Regions from separate parts of the Rhizobium sp. 01L410 genome, predicted to be linked through region 1. Evidence: riboswitches for the same ligand, from Rfam matches in the RefSeq annotation. Region 1 holds a riboswitch; the other holds the start of a gene.

Region 1 (8,869 bases):
TTATCGCAGCGCGCTTGCCCGCCTCGGCGAGATCGTCGATCTCTGGCACGATTGCCTGACGCTGCGCGACGAGATCGCCAGCGGCCGCCATGCCGGCCCTTGGCATCCGGTTTTCCGCCACCGCCAGGTGGTCGGCCGCGTCAGGCATTATGACTATGCGCTGATTGCCTTCGCTGCCGGTTCCGTCGTTGCCGGGATCGCTGTCGCCTGCTTCTTCTGGATCTTCACCGGCTGGCAGAATGGTGCGGGCTTTGTGACCATGGCTGCTGTCGCCTGCTCCTTTTTTGCCGCGATGGATCGCCCTGCGCCCTTCATCCGGTCGATGTTCATCTGGTCGGCTCTGAGCCTCGTCATTTCGTTCATCTACATCTTCGCGATCCTGCCGGCGGTCAATTCCTATGAGCTGCTGGTGGTTGTCTTCGCACCGCCATTCCTGCTGCTCGGACTGCTGATCACCCGCCCGCAGTTCAACATGCTGGCGATGCTGCTATCGGTGAACAGCGCGAGCTTCATCGCCCTCCAGGATCGCTACACATCCGACTTCACCACCTTCACCAATGAGGCGGTCGCGGCCCTTGCCGGCATCGGCTTCGCATTGGTCTGGACGCTGATCGCCCGCCCCTTCGGCGCCGAGCTTGCCGCCTGGCGGCTGGTTCGCGCCGGATGGAGGGATCTGGCAGAGACCGCAGCCGGCGAACGCCGCACCGACCACGAGCGGCTCTCGGGCCGTATCCTCGATCGCCTCGGCCAGCTGGTGCCGCGCCTCGCCGCCGTCGAGGATCGCGAACTAAAAAAGGTCGATGGCTTTGCCGACGTCCGCCTCGGCTTCAACGTGCTGATGCTGCAGACCCGGCGCAAGGAGCTCAGTGGCGCAAGCGCCCTTTCCGTCGGCCGCGTGCTGTCGGGCATCTCCGATTTCTACCGTGCCCGGCTCGATGCCGGCCAGGCAATCGAGCCGCCCGACGAGTTGCGTGCCGCGATCGACGACAGCCTCGGAACCATCGCCCATGAACAGGCGGAAACCCGGGACAATATCGATGCCCTCGTCGGCCTGCGCCGGGCGCTCTTCCCTGAGGCGCCGCCGCCGGACTGGCCCACGCCCGAAACCATCTCAACCCCGCTTCAGATTGCAGCCGAGTAAGCCGTTATGCCTGCCGAATTCGATCTCTATGGCGTCTATGTGCCGCGCCTTCTCGTTCTCATGGTGCTTTCCCTTCTTCTCGTGATGATCGTCCGCCGCGGACTGAGCTGGGTGGGCGCCTATTCGCTCGTCTGGCACCGCGGTCTCTTCGATCTCTCCTTCTATGTGCTGCTTCTCGGAGCAGTCTCCTCCCTGACACGCTGGTACTTCGCATGAACACGCTGAAATCAATCTCCCGCCTGATCGTCACCCTCGCCTTCGTTGCCGCCGCCGCCTATGCCGGCCACGGCCTTTGGGTGCATTACATGGATGAACCCTGGACGCGCGACGCGCGCCTGCGCGCCGATGTCGTTGGCATCGCACCGGACGTTTCCGGCCTTGTCAGCGACGTCACCGTCAAGGACAACCAGTCGGTGAAGAAGGGTGATGTGCTCTTCCGCGTCGATGGCGAGCGCTTCAAGATTGCTCTGGCGCAGACCGAAGCGGCGCTCGAAGGTGCAAAGGCGATGCTGGAGCAAGCCCGCCGCGAAACCGATCGCCAGCAGCGCCTCGGCGATGCCGCTTCCGTGCAGCAAAAGGAACAGGCGCGCACCGCCGCCGACCAGGCCGAAGCCACCTATCTGCAGGCTGTTGCCAACCGCGATCTGGCGCAGCTCAATCTCGACCGCTCAGCCGTCAAGGCGACCGTCAACGGCACGGTTTCGAACCTCAGTCTGCGCCCAGGCGACTATGTCACCGCCGGCACGGCCAAGGTAGCGCTCGTCGACACCGACTCGCTGCGGGTCGAAGGCTATTTCGAAGAAACCAAGCTGCCGCGTATCCATGTCGGCGATAGCGTCACAATCCATCTGATGGGCCATCGCCAGACGCTGGAAGGCCATGTCGACAGTATCGCGACCGGCATCGAGGACCGCGAGCGCACGTCGGGAACCGGGCTGCTGGCCAATATCAACCCGACCTTCAGCTGGGTACGGCTGGCGCAGCGCGTTCCGGTTCGTATTAATCTCGACAAGGTACCTGACGGCGTGCAACTGATTGCCGGTTTGACCGCGACGGTCGAAGTCGGAGGCCAAAGCTCCGCCCTCGCCTCGCTCGACTGACGTTGCTTAAAAGTTCCAGTCCTCGTCCTCGGTCGCCACGGCCTTACCGATGACGTAAGACGAGCCGGAGCCAGAGAAGAAGTCGTGGTTCTCGTCGGCATTCGGCGAGAGCGCCGAGAGGATCGCCGGATTGACCTTGCAGGCCTCCGGCGGGAACAGAGCCTCGTAACCGAGGTTCATCAGCGCCTTGTTGGCGTTGTAGTGCAGGAACTTCTTGACGTCTTCGGTCAGCCCGACGCCGTCATAAAGCGCCTCGGTATATTTGGCTTCGTTGTCGTAGAGCTCCAGCAGCAGATCGAAGGCGAAATCCTTGATCTCCTGGCGGCGGGCCTCCGGCAGGCGGTCGACGGCGCGCTGGAACTTGTAGCCGATATAGTAGCCATGCACCGCCTCGTCGCGGATGATCAGGCGGATCATGTCGGCGGTGTTTGTCAGCTTTGCGCGGCTCGACCAGTACATCGGCAGATAGAAGCCGGAATAGAACAGGAAGCTTTCGAGGAAGACGCTGGCAACCTTCTTCTTCAGCGGATCGCCTGAAGCATATTGCTCCATGATCAGCGCCGATTTCTTCTGCAGAAACTCGTTCTCATCGGACCAGCGATAGGCGTCGTCGACGTCAGGCGTCGAGCACAGCGTCGAGAAGATCGACGAATAGGAGCGCGCGTGCACCGCCTCCATGAAGGAGATGTTGGAAAGCACCGCCTCCTCATGCTGGGTCGAAGCATCGGCCATCAGCGTCACCGAGCCGACGCCGTTCTGGATCGTGTCGAGCAGCGTCAGTCCGGTAAAGACCCGGATCGTCAGCTGCTGCTCTTCCGGCTTCAGCGTCGCCCAGGAGGGAATGTCGTTCGAGAGCGGCACCTTTTCCGGCAGCCAGAAATTGCCGGTCAGACGGTTCCAGACTTCGAGGTCCTTGTCGTCCTCGATGCGGTTCCAGTTGATGGCGCGGACGCGGGTTACGGGCTTGGCGTGCATGTTCATGGGTGTGTCCTTTGGACCGAATTCATCTGGTGGCCCCCTCATCCGCCTGCCGGCACCTTCTCCCCGAGGGGAGAAGGGAAACCGCGGCGGCGTCTCGCTCAACATCCCCTCTCCCCTCGAGGAGAGGGCTAGGGCGAGGGGGCCGCTTACTCAAACGTCAGCAGCTAAAACTCACAGCGTGCACGACACACATCCTTCCACCTGAGTCCCCTCCAGCGCCAACTGGCGCAGGCGGATGTAGTAAATGGTCTTGATGCCCTTCTTCCAGGCGTAGATCTGAGCCTTGTTGATATCGCGCGTCGTCGCGGTATCGCGGAAGAACAGCGTCAGCGACAGGCCTTGATCGACATGCTGGGTGGCAGCCGCATAGGTGTCGATGATCTTCTCCGGCCCGATCTCATAGGCGTCCTGGTAATAGTCGAGATTGTCGTTGGTCATGAAGGCGGCGGGATAGTAGACGCGGCCGATCTTGCCTTCCTTGCGGATCTCGATCTTGGAGACGATCGGATGGATCGAGGAGGTCGAGTGATTGATGTAGGAGATCGACCCTGTCGGCGGCACCGCCTGCAGGTTCTGGTTATAGAGCCCGCCTTTCATGACGGCCTTCTTCAGCGCTAGCCAGTCTTCCTGGGTGGGAATTTCGATACCAGCATTGCTGAACAGGTCGGCAACCGTCTGCGTAGCCGGTTTCCACTCCGTTTCGGTATATTTATCGAAATATTCGCCCGAGGCGTATTTGGAATTCTCGAAACCCTTGAAACTCTGGCCGCGCTCGACCGCGAGACGGTTCGAGGCGCGGATGGCGTGATAGGTCACCGTGTAGAAATACATGTTGGTGAAATCGACGCCCTCTTCGGAGCCGTAGTGTATCCGCTCGCGGGCGAGATAGCCGTGCAGGTTCATCTGACCCAGGCCGATCGCGTGGCTCTCGTCGTTGCCCTTCTCGATCGACGGGACCGAGGAAATGTGGCTCATGTCCGATACGGCCGTAAGTGCCCGGATCGATGTTTCGATCGTCTTGCCGAAATCGGATGAGTCCATGGCGGCGGCGATATTCAGCGAGCCGAGATTGCAGGAAATGTCCTTGCCCATCACCTTGTAGGACAGATCGTCGTTATACTCGCTGGCTTCGCTGACCTGCAGGATCTCGGAGCACAGATTGCTCATGGTGATGCGTCCGGCGATCGGGTTCGCCTTGTTCACCGTGTCCTCGAACATGATGTAGGGATAGCCGCTCTCAAACTGGATCTCGGCGACGATCTGGAAGAAATCGCGAGCCTTGATCTTCTTCTTCTTGATACGGCTGTCGGCCACCATCTCGCGGTATTTTTCCGTCACCGAGATCTCGGTGAACGGCACGCCGTAGACGCGTTCCACGTCATAGGGCGAGAACAGGTACATGTCCTCGTTGTTCTTGGCGAGCTCGAAGGTGATGTCTGGAATGACGACGCCGAGCGACAGCGTCTTGATGCGGATCTTCTCGTCCGCATTCTCGCGCTTGGTATCGAGGAAGCGCATGATGTCGGGGTGGTGGGCATTGAGATAAACGGCGCCGGCGCCCTGGCGTGCTCCGAGCTGGTTGGCATAGGAGAAGGCGTCCTCGAGCAGCTTCATCACCGGGATGATGCCGGAGGACTGGTTCTCGATATGCTTGATCGGCGCGCCCATTTCGCGAATGTTGGTCAGCGACAGCGCCACGCCACCGCCCCGCTTTGACAACTGCAGCGCCGAATTGATCGAGCGGCCGATCGATTCCATATTGTCTTCGACGCGCATCAGGAAGCAGGAGACCAGCTCGCCGCGCTGCTTCTTTCCGGCATTGAGGAAGGTCGGCGTTGCCGGCTGGAAGCGGCCGGAGATGATCTCATCGACCATGTCGCGGGCCAATGCCTCGTTGCCCTGTGCCAGCGCCAGCGCCACCATGCAGATGCGGTCTTCATAGCGCTCCAGATAGCGCTTTCCGTCAAAGGTCTTCAGCGTGTAGCTGGTGTAATATTTGAAGGCGCCGAGGAAGGTCGGGAAGCGGAATTTCTTGTCATAGGCGTGGTCGAAGAGATCGCGCACGAAGTTGAACGAATACTGGTCCAGCACCTCCTGCTCGTAATAGCCCTCGGTGATCAGGTAATCGAGCTTCTCCCGGAGATTATGGAAGAACACGGTGTTCTGGTTGACGTGCTGCAGGAAATACTGCTTCGCCGCCTGCCTGTCCTTGTCCAGCTGGATCTTGCCGTCCTCGTCATAGAGGTTCAGCATCGCGTTCAGCGCGTGGTAATCCAGCCCGGTTTCCGCGGCCTGCGCCTTTACAGGGCGTTCGAGAACTGCCGTGTCCAAAATCGTTCCAATCCGTGTTTGACGTTGGCAACATCATCAGCCGTACCCAGGAGTTCGAACCTGTAGAGGTACGGCACCTGGCATTTCTTCGCGATGATGTCGCCGGCGAGCCCGAAGGTCTCTCCGAAGTTGCTGTTGCCCGCGGCAATCACGCCGCGGAGGTTCGAACGGTTTGCCGCATCGTTCAGGAAACGGATCACCTGCTTGGGCACGGCTCCTTTGCCGCCCTCGCCGCTATAAGTCGGGAGGATCAACACGTAGGGCGAGACGGCTTCGAGCGTCTCGCCAGTGATGGGGATGCGCCGGGCGGGAAGGCCAAGCTTTTCGACGAAGCGATGGGTGTTTTCCGACCGGCTGGAAAAATAGACGATCTCGCCCATCGCAGCCGCCGCTCAGGCGAGCGCGCTGATCATGTCGGGGCGGAAGCCAGCCCAATGCTGCTCGCCGGCGATGACGACGGGAACCTGGCGGTAGCCGAGACCCTGCACCAGATCATAAGCGGCGCTATCGGTGGAAACGTCGATGATCGTGTAGTCGATGCCCTGGCGATCGAGCGCGCGGGTGGTTGCGGTGCACTGAACGCAGGCGGGCTTGCTGTAGACGGTGATGCTCATGGGAAAACCTCGTAACTAGAAGGCATGGGATATCGTTCGGACATCCGCCGATGTCCGCGCTTGCGATCGAAAAGGAAGACAGCCGTTGCCGGTTGCCGGGCGTCAGCAGCCCGTCATTCGCGCCGGTATGATCTGAAACTCAAAGACATAAGACTTCACCCCGAAGTGGCTCATGCGGGACACACCGGAGGAAGCGAAGAGGCGGCATCATGCCCACATCTCATCGCTCGCCAGCCGGACACCCCGCCCGTGGACGTTTTCGCTCAAGGCAGGTCTCCTGGCTTGCGGATCATCACATTCATCCCGGTCTTCCCAGATCTTCATGACCCAGTGACCCGAAATGGGACAGATGCTCGCCGCTCACAGTTGCGGGGGCAGCTCCGGCATTGCTCCGCCTTGCGGCAGATCTCACCGAATTCCCGTCTTAGCCCGCGATCCTTGCGAATCGAGGGAACCTCGAACACTAGATATAGTACGCGAGTCTATTTTTACGTCAATGGATGGTTCAGGTTTCGGGTGCCGCAAGCCGAAAAAATGAATGCGATGTGGATAACAGAAGATTAATGCAGATTGGCTGTGGAAAAGAGAAGCCGGCAAAAGCCGGCTCCTCGAATGCGATGACGATCAGGCCGTTGCCGTGGCAACGCGTTCGCGCAAAGACCGCGCCGCCGCCACCATATTGACTAGCGCTGGCTTCACTTCCTCCCATTTGCGGGTCTTCAAGCCGCAATCCGGATTGATCCAGAGCTGCGAATCGCCAAGCCGCTCGCGCGCCAAAAGAAGCAGACTCGTCATATCGGCAATATCGGGAACGCGCGGCGAGTGGATGTCGTAGACACCCGGGCCAATTTCGTTCGGATAGTCAAAACTGCGGAATGCCTCCAGCAGCTCCATCTTCGAGCGCGACGTCTCGATCGAGATCACATCCGCATCCATCGCGGCGATAGCATCGATGATGTCGTTGAACTCCGAGTAGCACATATGCGTGTGGATCTGCGTCGCGTTGCTGACACCGGTCGAGCACAGGCGGAAGCTTTCGACGGCCCAGTCGAGATAGGTCTTCCATTGCGAGCGCCGCAGCGGCAGGCCTTCCCGGAGTGCTGCCTCGTCGATCTGGATCATTCTGGCGCCGGCCTTTTCGAGATCACCGACCTCGTCGCGAATCGCCAGCGCGATCTGCCGGCATGCTTCGCTCCGGGCGATATCATCACGCACGAAGGACCAGTTGAGGATCGTCACCGGTCCAGTCAGCATGCCCTTCACCGGCCGGTCTGTCAGAGACTGGGCATATTGCCACCAGCTTGTCGTCGTCGGCTTCGGCCGCGCGATATCGCCGAAGATAATAGGCGGGCGGACATAGCGCGACCCATAGCTCTGTACCCAGGCATGCTGCGTGAAGGCAAAGCCTGACAGCTGCTCGCCAAAATACTGCACCATGTCATTGCGCTCGAACTCGCCATGGACGAGCACATCGAGGCCGATTTCCTCCTGCCAGCGGATGGCTGCTTCGGTTTCCTTGCGCAGGAAAGCCTCATAGTCTGCATTGCTGAGCGTCCCCTTCGTGTGTGCCGAACGGGCCTTGCGGACTTCAGGCGTCTGCGGAAAGGACCCGATCGTCGTCGTCGGGAACAGCGGCAAGCGGATATCCGTCTGCTGGATCGCCTTGCGCTCGGCGAAACCGGCCTTGCGGCGCTTCATGGTCTCGTCGATCGCCGCAATGCGCTGCCTGACCGCGGGATCATTGACCTTCGGCGAAGCCGCGCGGGCGGCCGCGGCCCTCGAAGATTTGCCGATCGCATCGGCCACGCAATCACGCCCCTGCGCAAGCGCCTGGCCGAGGACCGAGAGTTCATCCAGCTTCTGCGTGGCAAAAGCCAGCCATCCCCTGACCTCGGCATCGACAGCCGTTTCGAGCGCAAGATCGATCGGCACATGCAGAAGCGAGCAAGACGGCGCGATTTCGATCGGACGCGTCTTGGAAAGCGCCTCGACCCGATCGAGCAGTTTCTCGAGATCGGCGCGCCAGATGTTGCGGCCGTCGATGACGCCGAGAGACAATACCCGGCCACCCGGCACCGCTGATGCGACCGCATCGAGCTGCTCGGGCGCGCGCACCAGATCGACGTGCAGACCTGCGACCGGCAGCGCCGCTGCCGTCTTGAGATTGTCGTCCAATGCTCCGAAGTAGCTGGCGATCATGATCTTCAGGTTCGGCACCAGCTGGTGAAGCGCGCTGTACGCCGTGGTCAGCGCGTTCCGCTCAGCGTCTGTGAGATCGAGCACGAGGGCTGGCTCGTCGATCTGCACCCAATCGGCGCCCGCAGTGCTGAGCTCCGCGAGGATGGCCGCATAGACAGGCAGCAGCCGGTCGAGCAGTTCTATCGGATGAAAGCCTGCTTGCGTCGCCTTGCCGAGCTTCAGGAAGGTCACCGGGCCGAGAATGACCGGGCGCGTGTGGATGCCGAGCGCCTTCGCCTCGCGGAACATCTGCAGCGGCTTGTTTTCGGTCAGCGCGAAGCGCTGGTCGCGGGTGAATTCCGGCACCATGTAGTGGTAGTTGGTATCGAACCACTTGGTCATTTCGAGTGCCGGAACGCCCTCGTGATGATGCACATGGCCGCAATCGCTGTGCTCAACGCCCGCAGAACCGCGCGCCATGGCGAAATAGATGTCGAGATCGACGGGGCCGCCCTTCCAGCCAT
Region 2 (8,869 bases), on a different contig from region 1:
GGCGGAAATGCCGGCGACAGCCGTCCGGGCGGCGTCGGCGGTGATCTGTTGGACGGAATGGGCCGCGGTCAGGTAGATCGCGTAGGCGATCAGCGTCAACATCACGAGCAGGAACAGCGGAGCGATGATCGCAAATTCAATCGCGGCGGCTCCTTTGTCGTTCGAACGGAAACGGCGAAACACTGTCATACTGCGCCTCATGCGAGCTTCGTAAGCTGCGTTCTGTATAGGCCTGAAACTATTAATTTTGGATTAGCTAATAAAAGTAATGCGTGTGTTCTAGCGCGGCAAGATGACCTATTTCGGGAAAGCCCTCCGGGCACTTCATGCAACTCCCGATGGCTTTCGGCCTGAGAGGGCCTGTCTCGACCAGTGCGGGGCGGTCTTTCAAACCATCAAAAACACTGAGCTTTTCCATCAACAGATTGGATTTGACCCCTTCGCCGTCTGCCGTCAGTTTCCGCAGGAGTTCAAATGGAGACGGCGGCAATGAGCGGAGACTATGCTGGAGGATGCGCCTGTGGCGCCGTGCGGTTTCGGGGCACTGGCAAGCCGGGGCCCGTCGTTGCCTGCCATTGCTCGCAGTGCCGGCGGCAGACGGGGCTGTATTTTACCTCAACCGACGTCCCGCTTGAAGGGCTCGTCATTGACGGCCGGGAGGCTTTGCACTGGTATCAGTCGAGCGATGCGGCAGAGCGCGGTTTCTGCCGCAATTGCGGATCGGGGCTGTTCTGGCAGCGCACCGGCGCTGACACGGTCTCGATCCTTGCCGGTGCCTTCGATCAGCCGAGCGGGTTGTCCATCGGCTACCATATCTACTGCGCCGACAAGGCCGATTTCTACGAGATCAACGACGGCCTGCCGCAATATCCCGAAAGCGCCTAGATGCGTTTGGCGTCGAGCGCGGCACTGAGCCTCGCGACATCTTCGCGCAAAGATGTCAGTTCGGTCAGCACGCGCATGTCGATCTTCTGGTGCAGCGCCAGCACTTCCAGTTCGGCCTTCAGGTTCACCTCGTAATCCTTGGCTGCCTCCAGACGGTCACGCTCGGCCTGGCGGTTCTGCGACATCATGATGATCGGTGCCTGGATGGCGGCGAGCATCGAGAGGATGAGATTGAGGAAGACGAAGGGGTAGGGGTCGAAGGCGCCCGTCGCCAGGATGATGGTGTTGATGACAGTCCAGATCACCAGGAAGGCCAGAAAGGTCAGGATGAAGGACCAGGAGCCGCCGACGCGGGCGATGCCATCGGCAATGCGCTGGCCGAAGGACGACTCGGCGGAAAGGACGGCGTTGACGTTGGTGGAGATGATCTTCCGTTCATGCGCCTTCTGCAGCACGCGCTTCTCGATGTCGCCGAGTTCGTCGGCACTCTTGCCGAAATGCGTGTGGATGAAATTGGGGAGGTTATACATGCGAGGCTCCGATGCTGTATCGCGTCGGAGCCAGTATTCCCGCTGATGGCCTGAATGCAATGCGAATTAGTGTCTTAGCTGCCCGGTTTGGTGACCATCACATGCTGCGGGAAGAAGCGGTCGAGCGTCTGCGCCTTACCGAACATGACGTCGTGCTGCAGGTAGCGGTAATCGCGCACCAAGGGATCGAGCTTCTTCGGATCGAGCACCCAGTCCGGCGTCACCTCGTTCTTGCGGGTTGCCAGCTGGTAGCGGTCGATGATGTCGTATTTCTTCTGCACCCGGCCGAGGAAGCCGGTGTAATAGGGATGCTCGAAGCCGGCGAACTTCAGGAGATTGTAGGAGATCAGCGACGGGCTGATGGTGCCGACATCCTGCTTGACGCCCTTCTTGTTCGACCAGATCACCAGCGGCGTCTCGTGCTGCTGCTTCATCACGTCGAGCGGCGCCTTGCGGGTGGCGACCTGGTCCGGCATGTAGCCGGCGCTCATATAGACATTGCCGAGCGGCGGCAGGTGGTCACCCCAGAGAACGATTATCGTCTCGCGGTCGCGATGCGAGGCCCAGTCCATCAGCATCTTCAGGCTGTCGTCGGCTTCCTTGACACCCTGCGTATAGGTCGCGAGCGTTGCGCGGTCGGCTTCCGGAATGTCGCCCTGGATGTCGATCGAGTTGTGGGCGTAGCGGTTGGCCTCGTAGGGGCCATGTCCCTGCAGCGTGACAGCGAAGAAGAAGAACGGCTTATCCAGTCCGTCGCCCTCGCGCATGATTTCTTTCATCAGCGAGTCGTCGGAGGCAAAGATGCCGCGTTTTTCCATCGGCGGCAGGGTTTCCTCGGTGCGGAACTCCTCGAAACCGAAATCCTTGTAGACCTCGTTGCGGTTCCAGAACCAGCCGCTGAAAGGATGGAGCGCGCGCGCCGTGTAGCCTTCGCCGCGGAAGAAGGTCGCAAGCGAGGGCACGTCGCGGCGGATATATTGCTGATAGGGAATGCTGCCATAGGGCAGGAAGGCATTGGAGAAGCCTGTCAGTGCCTCGAACTCGACATTGGCGGTCATGCCGCCAAATTCGGGCGAAAACACATAGCCGGACTGCGAGGCGCGGATAACAGGCATCGGGTCGGCGCTGAAATTCAGCTTCTTCAGCCGCGTCGGATCCCAGAAGGATTCGCTCATCAGCATGATGACATCGGGCTTTTCGCGCGGGCCGGCGAGATAGCCGTAATTGCGGGCCGGGATCGCGTCGAGCGCCTCGGCATTGAGGCCGGCAGGGGCTGCCACATCGGCCATCGGTACGTTGAAGATGAAGGCCAGGATGAAGCCGTTGCTGCGGTAATTTTCCTTCTGGTCCCACATCATCGGCACGACCTGCAGGCGGTCGCGGATGTAGGAATATTGCGAATAATCCATCAGCGAACCGAAGGCGGCGATCACCGGTAGGCCGAGGCAGAGGCGGCGAAGACGCGCCTGGTTCGACAGCTTCGGAAAGGTGCGCCAGGCATAGCGCCAGCCGAACACCATGCCGGCGGCCAGCAGCACCAGGCCGACGACGATGGCGATGGCCGTGAACGGCCGGTCACGCACCATCACCGGCAGCAATTCCATGATCTGGCGGCCGAAGAGGATGTCCGAGGGATAGAAGGGATCGGACAGGTAATGCTGTTTCTGATTGGAGACGAAAGCCGGGATCAAGACAAGCGGAACGAGGATCAGCGCCGAGAGATAGCGGCGGCCGAAGGCGGCATCGAGCGTCAGCATCAGGATGGTCAGCATGACGACGGTGGTCATGCCGGGGCGGGCCGTCGAGGTCAGGAAATCGCCGACATCGGCAAGCGTGCTGCGGGCGATCCATTCGACGGCGATGACACTGAGCAGCGCCATCGAAAAGGTGAATGCGATGCTGAGGGCGGCTCGGGCGGCGGGAGAGCGGACATTCGCGCCGAGACCAGCAGAAAGCAGCGCCATTCTTCTGGCCTGCGCGGACTTCATGACCAACGCGATCAAGGGCGGACTCCAATGTCATTCCCGCCGTCATCCCGGCGTCATAAAACCTTCACCGAACTGTCACATGCCCGCCATGAACGCTAGATGAACCATTAATGTTTCCTTGCTTTTCCCGAAGATTTGAATTTTCGTCTGAGCAGACCCGGCGGCTTTTCATGGCAGGACACGTTGCGGGGCGAACGCGCGCGCGCTAAATAGATGACATGACACAGGAAAACGCTCCCTTGAACACGCTCCGGATTGCCGTCGGCCAGCTCAACCCAACGGTCGGCGATGTTGCTGGAAATCTTGCCAAAGCCCGCGAGGCACGCGCCGATGCGGCCCGTCAGGGCGCGGATCTGCTGCTTTTGACCGAGCTTTTCATTTCCGGCTATCCGCCCGAGGATCTGGTGCTGAAACCGGCATTCCTGAAGGCTTGCCTCAAGGCCATCGAGGATCTCGCTGCCGATACCGCGGATGGCGGACCGGGGCTGATCGTCGGCTTCCCGCGGCAGGGCGAGACAGGGCGGCACAATTCCGTCGCGGTGCTCGATGGCGGCAAGATCCTGGTGTTCCGGGACAAGATCGATCTGCCGAATTACGGCGAGTTCGATGAGAAGCGCGTCTTTGCCGAAGGCTCGATGCCGGGGCCGGTGAATTTCCGTGGCGTCAGGATCGGCGTGCCTATTTGCGAGGAGATCTGGAACGATCTCGGCGTCTGCGAGACGCTGGCCGAAAGCGGCGCCGAAATCCTGCTGGTGCCGAACGGCTCGCCCTATTATCGCGGCAAGGTGGATGTGCGCCATCAGGTGGCGCTGCGACAGGTGATTGAAACAGGCCTGCCGCTGATCTTCGCCAACCAGCTTGGCGGCCAGGACGAACTGGTCTTCGACGGCGCGAGCTTTGCCTTCAACGGCGACAAGTCGCTTGCCTTCCAGATGAGCCAGTTCGAACCGGCGCTTGCCGTGACCACCTGGAAGCGCGGCGACAACGGCTGGCGTTGCAGCGAAGGGCCGATGTCGCATATTCCGGAGAAAGAGGAGGCGGATTACCGCGCCTGCCTGCTCGGCTTCCGCGACTACGTCAACAAGAACGGCTTCAAGAATGTCGTGCTTGGCCTCTCCGGCGGCATCGACTCGGCGATCTGCGCGGCGATTGCCGTCGATGCGCTGGGCGAGGAGCGGGTGCGCACCGTCATGCTGCCCTATCGCTACACGTCCGAGGATTCGCTGAAGGATGCCGCCGAATGCGCCAAGGCGCTCGGCTGCCGCTATGATATCGTGCCGATCGAGGCGCCGGTGACCGGCTTTACCTCGGCGCTCTCGGACCTCTTCGAAGGCACCGATAGCGGCATCACCGAAGAAAACCTGCAGAGCCGCGCCCGCGGCACGATCCTGATGGCGATCTCCAACAAGTTCGGCTCGATGGTCGTCACGACGGGCAACAAGTCGGAAATGTCGGTCGGCTATGCGACGCTTTACGGCGACATGAACGGCGGCTTCAATCCGATCAAGGACCTCTACAAGATGCAGGTCTATGCGATCTCGCGCTGGCGCAATGCGCATGTGCCGCCGGATGCGCTCGGACCGTCAGGCGTGGTGATCCCGCAAAACATCATCGACAAGGCGCCCTCTGCCGAACTGCGGCCTGATCAGACCGACCAGGATTCGCTGCCACCTTATCCGGTTCTCGACGACATTCTCGAATGCCTCGTCGAAAAGGAAATGGGTGTCGACGAGATTGTCGCGCGCGGCCACGATGTCGCGACCGTGCACCGGATCGAGCATCTGCTCTATCTCGCCGAGTACAAGCGCCGCCAATCGGCGCCCGGCGTGAAGATCACCAAGAAGAATTTCGGCCGCGACCGCCGCTATCCAATCACCAACCGTTTTAGGGATCGGTAGGGGTATCATCAATTGCTGTTTGTCTAGATTGAGAGGTGACGAGCATGGCATTGCGCACAATTGCCTTGGATGAGCTCGATGGTTTTCAATTGGACGAAGCAAACCGGCTTTATTGGCGGGGCGAGACGGTTGTTCTTGAGCGCCGGTTGAAGCTCGAAACATATCAGATTGTTCTCGCTACATTGGCTACGGTCGGCGCCGTCGCATCTGGAATTCATCCTTTCCTGGTGAGTTGGCATCTTCTGAACTGAGGATTTCGTGTCCTTGAACCTCAGTTCGCTTTTGAAGCGCTGCGCCTTTATCGAAACGCAGATGCATGGCACAAACCGCATGCAAATCAGAATGAAGCGGAACGGCTAAGCGCCGGGCCGCAGCAAATGCGGGAGGCATGCATGCGCAGTTCGGTCGAGATCTACAACATCCTCACCGGTCAGAGCCGGGTCGTGTTCCAGACGGAGCAGCTGATCGAGGCGCCGAATTTTTCGCCCGATGGCCGCTACCTACTGCTGAACGGTGATGGCCTTCTCTATCGTTTGTCACCGGATGGTGAGGGCGGTCTGCAGCAGGTCGATACCGGCTTTGCCACGGCCTGCAACAACGATCACGGCATTTCGCCCGATGGCCGCCGCTATGTGATTTCCGACAAGACCGAGCACGGCAAATCCTGCATCTATACGCTGCCGTCGGAAGGCGGCGCGCCAAAGCAGATCACCGAAAACCTGCCATCCTATTGGCATGGCTGGTCGCCTGACGGAAAGGAACTCGCCTATTGCGGCATCCGCGGCGATCTCTTCGACATCTATACGATTTCCGTCGATGGCGGGGCCGAGCGGCGGCTGACGCATGGCGAGGGGCGCAATGATGGGCCTGACTATTCCTTCGACGGCCAGTGGATCTATTTCAATTCCAGCCGCACCGGGCTGATGCAGATTTGGCGGATTCATCCCGATGGGACCGGCCTCGAGCAGGTCACGCACGACAATTACGGCAACTGGTTTGCCCATCCGGCGCCTACCAACGACAAGGTGCTGCTGCTTTCCTACGACCCTGACGTCTTCGATCATCCGCGCGACCTGCATGTGCGGCTGCGGTTGATGGATATGGACGGCGGCAATCTGACGACGCTTTTCGAGCTGTTCGGCGGGCAGGGCACGATCAATGTTCCCTGCTGGTCACCTGATGGTGACGAGTTTGCCTATGTCCGGTATTTCCCGGCTACTTGAAGCGTCTCGTAAAAGCGGGCAAGACGCTTCGGTCAGGTGCCCGCTTGTCGCGGGAGAATCGGGAATCCGGTGCAAGCCCGGAACGTGCCCAACGCTGTAAGGCCGACGCCTGCCGCATCATGCCACTGGTTGACACCGGGAAGGCTGCGGCGGGCGGATGACGCCAAGTCAGAAGACCGGCCTGGCATCATAGACTGATCCCGTGCGGACGGCGGGGCGGTTGCGTTGTTGGGGATTTGACGATGCGGCCCATGAACAAGGATGCGCTTGAAGGCGCGTCTGCCTTTTCCGCTGACGAGCGCGACGCCGTCTACCGGGCGATCATGACCCGGCGCGATGTGCGCGACCAGTTTCTGCCTGATCCCATCCCATCCGATGTGCTGATGCGGCTGCTTGAGGCCGCACACCACGCGCCCTCGGTCGGCTTCATGCAGCCCTGGAATTTTATCGTCGTCGAAGATGTCGCTGTCCGCCAGCGCGTCTGGAACGCCTTCGACCGGGCGAACCGCGAGGCGGCCGGGATGTTCGATGGTGAGCGGCAGGCGACATACCGATCGCTGAAGCTCGAGGGCATCCTCAAGGCGCCGCTCGGCATCTGCATCACCTGCAATCCGTCGCGCAGCGGTGACGTCGTGCTGGGGCGCACGCATAACCCGCGGATGGATAGCTATTCGACCGTCTGTGCCGTGCAGAACCTCTGGCTCGCGGCACGGGCTGAAGGCATCGGCGTCGGCTGGGTCAGCATTTTCCACGAGAGCGAGCTCAAGGACATTCTCGGCGTGCCCGTGCATATCGAGATCGTCGCCTGGCTCTGCGTCGGCTATGTCGATACGCTCTATAGCGAGCCCGAGCTGGCCGTCAAAGGCTGGCGGCAGCGGCTGCCGCTCGACGAGCTGATCTTCCGCGATGGCTGGGGCCGCCGCTAATTCCGCTGTTGCTGCTGCGGCTGCGGGCCCGATGTTGCCGGGTTCTTCAGGTCGATACTGCCCTGGTCGCCCGCGAGAAATTGCGGGCCGATCTGGCGTACCTTGCTGTTTCCGGGGTCGTAGGGGCGGTCCGGTACCTGTGCCTGCGGCGCAGCCGGTGTGGGGGCGGCCGTTGCCGGCGGCTTGGTGGTGATTGTCGTGATCGAGCCCTTTGGCGGCGGCGCGCTGACGGTCTGGTTCTTGCGCATCTGCTCGTAATAGGCGGTCAGATTGCAGGTGCAGGAGGATTTCTCGCCGGGTGCCCGGTTCTTGTAGGCGAAGGCGTTTGGCATGGCGCTGTAGCGCGCGCCGGTCGCGGCCGAGATCATGTTGGCGGCGTCGGTATTCGAAACGTCCTGATAGAAAAGTTCGGTCTCGATGCCGGGACACATTTTCGAGCAGGTCGAGGCGTCGCGGCTGAAATCGATCGAGGTCGCATTGGTGCTGATCGGGAAGAAGCCGCCGTCGCAGCTGCGCACGCACATGGTGCTGACATGCGACATCATCTCGCCGCGCGGCACACCATATTGCGTGTTGCCTTCTTCGCCGTTGCCGAGCGGAATGAAGGTGTCGCCGCGCATCGCCTGTTCTTCGGTACTTGGCGCAGGGACATAGGCGCGCTCGTCCGGCTGATAGCCCGGATCGTCGTTGCAGCCGTTATCGTCGAGGGCGGCCATCAGTTCGCGGCGTTCGTTGACATCGCTGCCGCCGGCCTCCCGCAGTTGGTTGCGGCGGTCCTGGAGGTAGTGGATGTTGTCGATCATCCGCGATTCCGATTCCTGCAGATCGCTGCAGTAGCGGTCATTCTCGCCGCCGATGACGACCATGCTGTCGACACTGCAGCCGTTGCTGCGCAGGTCGTTGCGCAGCTTGCGTAGCTCGAGGTTCTGTTCGGCTATGGCGCTTGCATATTGACGGATCTCCGGGCCGTTGCCGATCACCTGCGGCAGGTCGGCAAGGCGTCCGCGCAGATCTTCGCAGATCGCGCTGGTCTGCGCCGCCGCGGGCGCGGCAGTAGCGAGAAAGAGAGCAAGGGTCAGGCTTCGGCGTTTCACGGTATCATCCCGCAGCATAGTAAACCGGAAGCGGCAGAGCATTTGCCGCATCCGTTCTGTCTAGCTGCCTTCCGTTAACAAGCTAACGACGGAATTCTAACGCATTTTTCCGATCTACGGCAAATCACGCCGGCTGCTGGGCCTCGACGACGGCGAGCGCCGCCATATTGACCACACCGCGCGACGTCACCGACGGAGCCAGGATGTGGGCCGGGAGCGCCGTGCCGAGCAGGATCGGGCCGACATGCAGGCCGTCGGTCATCGACTTGACGACACCGAGCGTGATGTTGGCGGCATCGAGGTTCGGGAAGACCAGCAGGTTGGC

What was found. A riboswitch is a leader RNA that binds a small molecule or an ion and turns the genes downstream of it on or off. The one in region 1 is predicted to bind cobalamin.
Region 2: linked by a shared signal. The riboswitch ahead of bluB (5,6-dimethylbenzimidazole synthase) and the one ahead of nrdH (glutaredoxin-like protein NrdH) in region 1 are both predicted to bind cobalamin.

Annotation. Positions count from the first base shown of each region.
Region 1 is NZ_JBFTST010000001.1:423,152-432,020, forward strand. It holds gene AC1DV9_RS01905 (FUSC family protein) at 1-1,141, shown strand, start outside; gene AC1DV9_RS01910 (DUF1656 domain-containing protein) at 1,148-1,357, shown strand; gene AC1DV9_RS01915 (HlyD family secretion protein) at 1,354-2,241, shown strand; gene nrdF (class 1b ribonucleoside-diphosphate reductase subunit beta) at 2,248-3,222, opposite strand; gene nrdE (class 1b ribonucleoside-diphosphate reductase subunit alpha) at 3,394-5,553, opposite strand; gene nrdI (class Ib ribonucleoside-diphosphate reductase assembly flavoprotein NrdI) at 5,523-5,933, opposite strand; gene nrdH (glutaredoxin-like protein NrdH) at 5,946-6,167, opposite strand; cobalamin riboswitch at 6,418-6,641, opposite strand; gene metE (5-methyltetrahydropteroyltriglutamate--homocysteine S-methyltransferase) at 6,792-8,869, opposite strand, start outside.
Region 2 is NZ_JBFTST010000002.1:328,055-336,923, forward strand. It holds gene AC1DV9_RS06140 (TadE/TadG family type IV pilus assembly protein) at 1-189, opposite strand, end outside; gene AC1DV9_RS06145 (GFA family protein) at 490-885, shown strand; gene AC1DV9_RS06150 (DUF1003 domain-containing protein) at 882-1,415, opposite strand; gene AC1DV9_RS06155 (LTA synthase family protein) at 1,490-3,379, opposite strand; gene AC1DV9_RS06160 (NAD+ synthase) at 3,622-5,301, shown strand; gene AC1DV9_RS06165 (hypothetical protein) at 5,346-5,552, shown strand; gene AC1DV9_RS06170 (TolB family protein) at 5,694-6,524, shown strand; cobalamin riboswitch at 6,542-6,723, shown strand; gene bluB (5,6-dimethylbenzimidazole synthase) at 6,767-7,450, shown strand; gene AC1DV9_RS06180 (DUF2865 domain-containing protein) at 7,447-8,544, opposite strand; gene AC1DV9_RS06185 (NADP-dependent malic enzyme) at 8,669-8,869, opposite strand, start outside.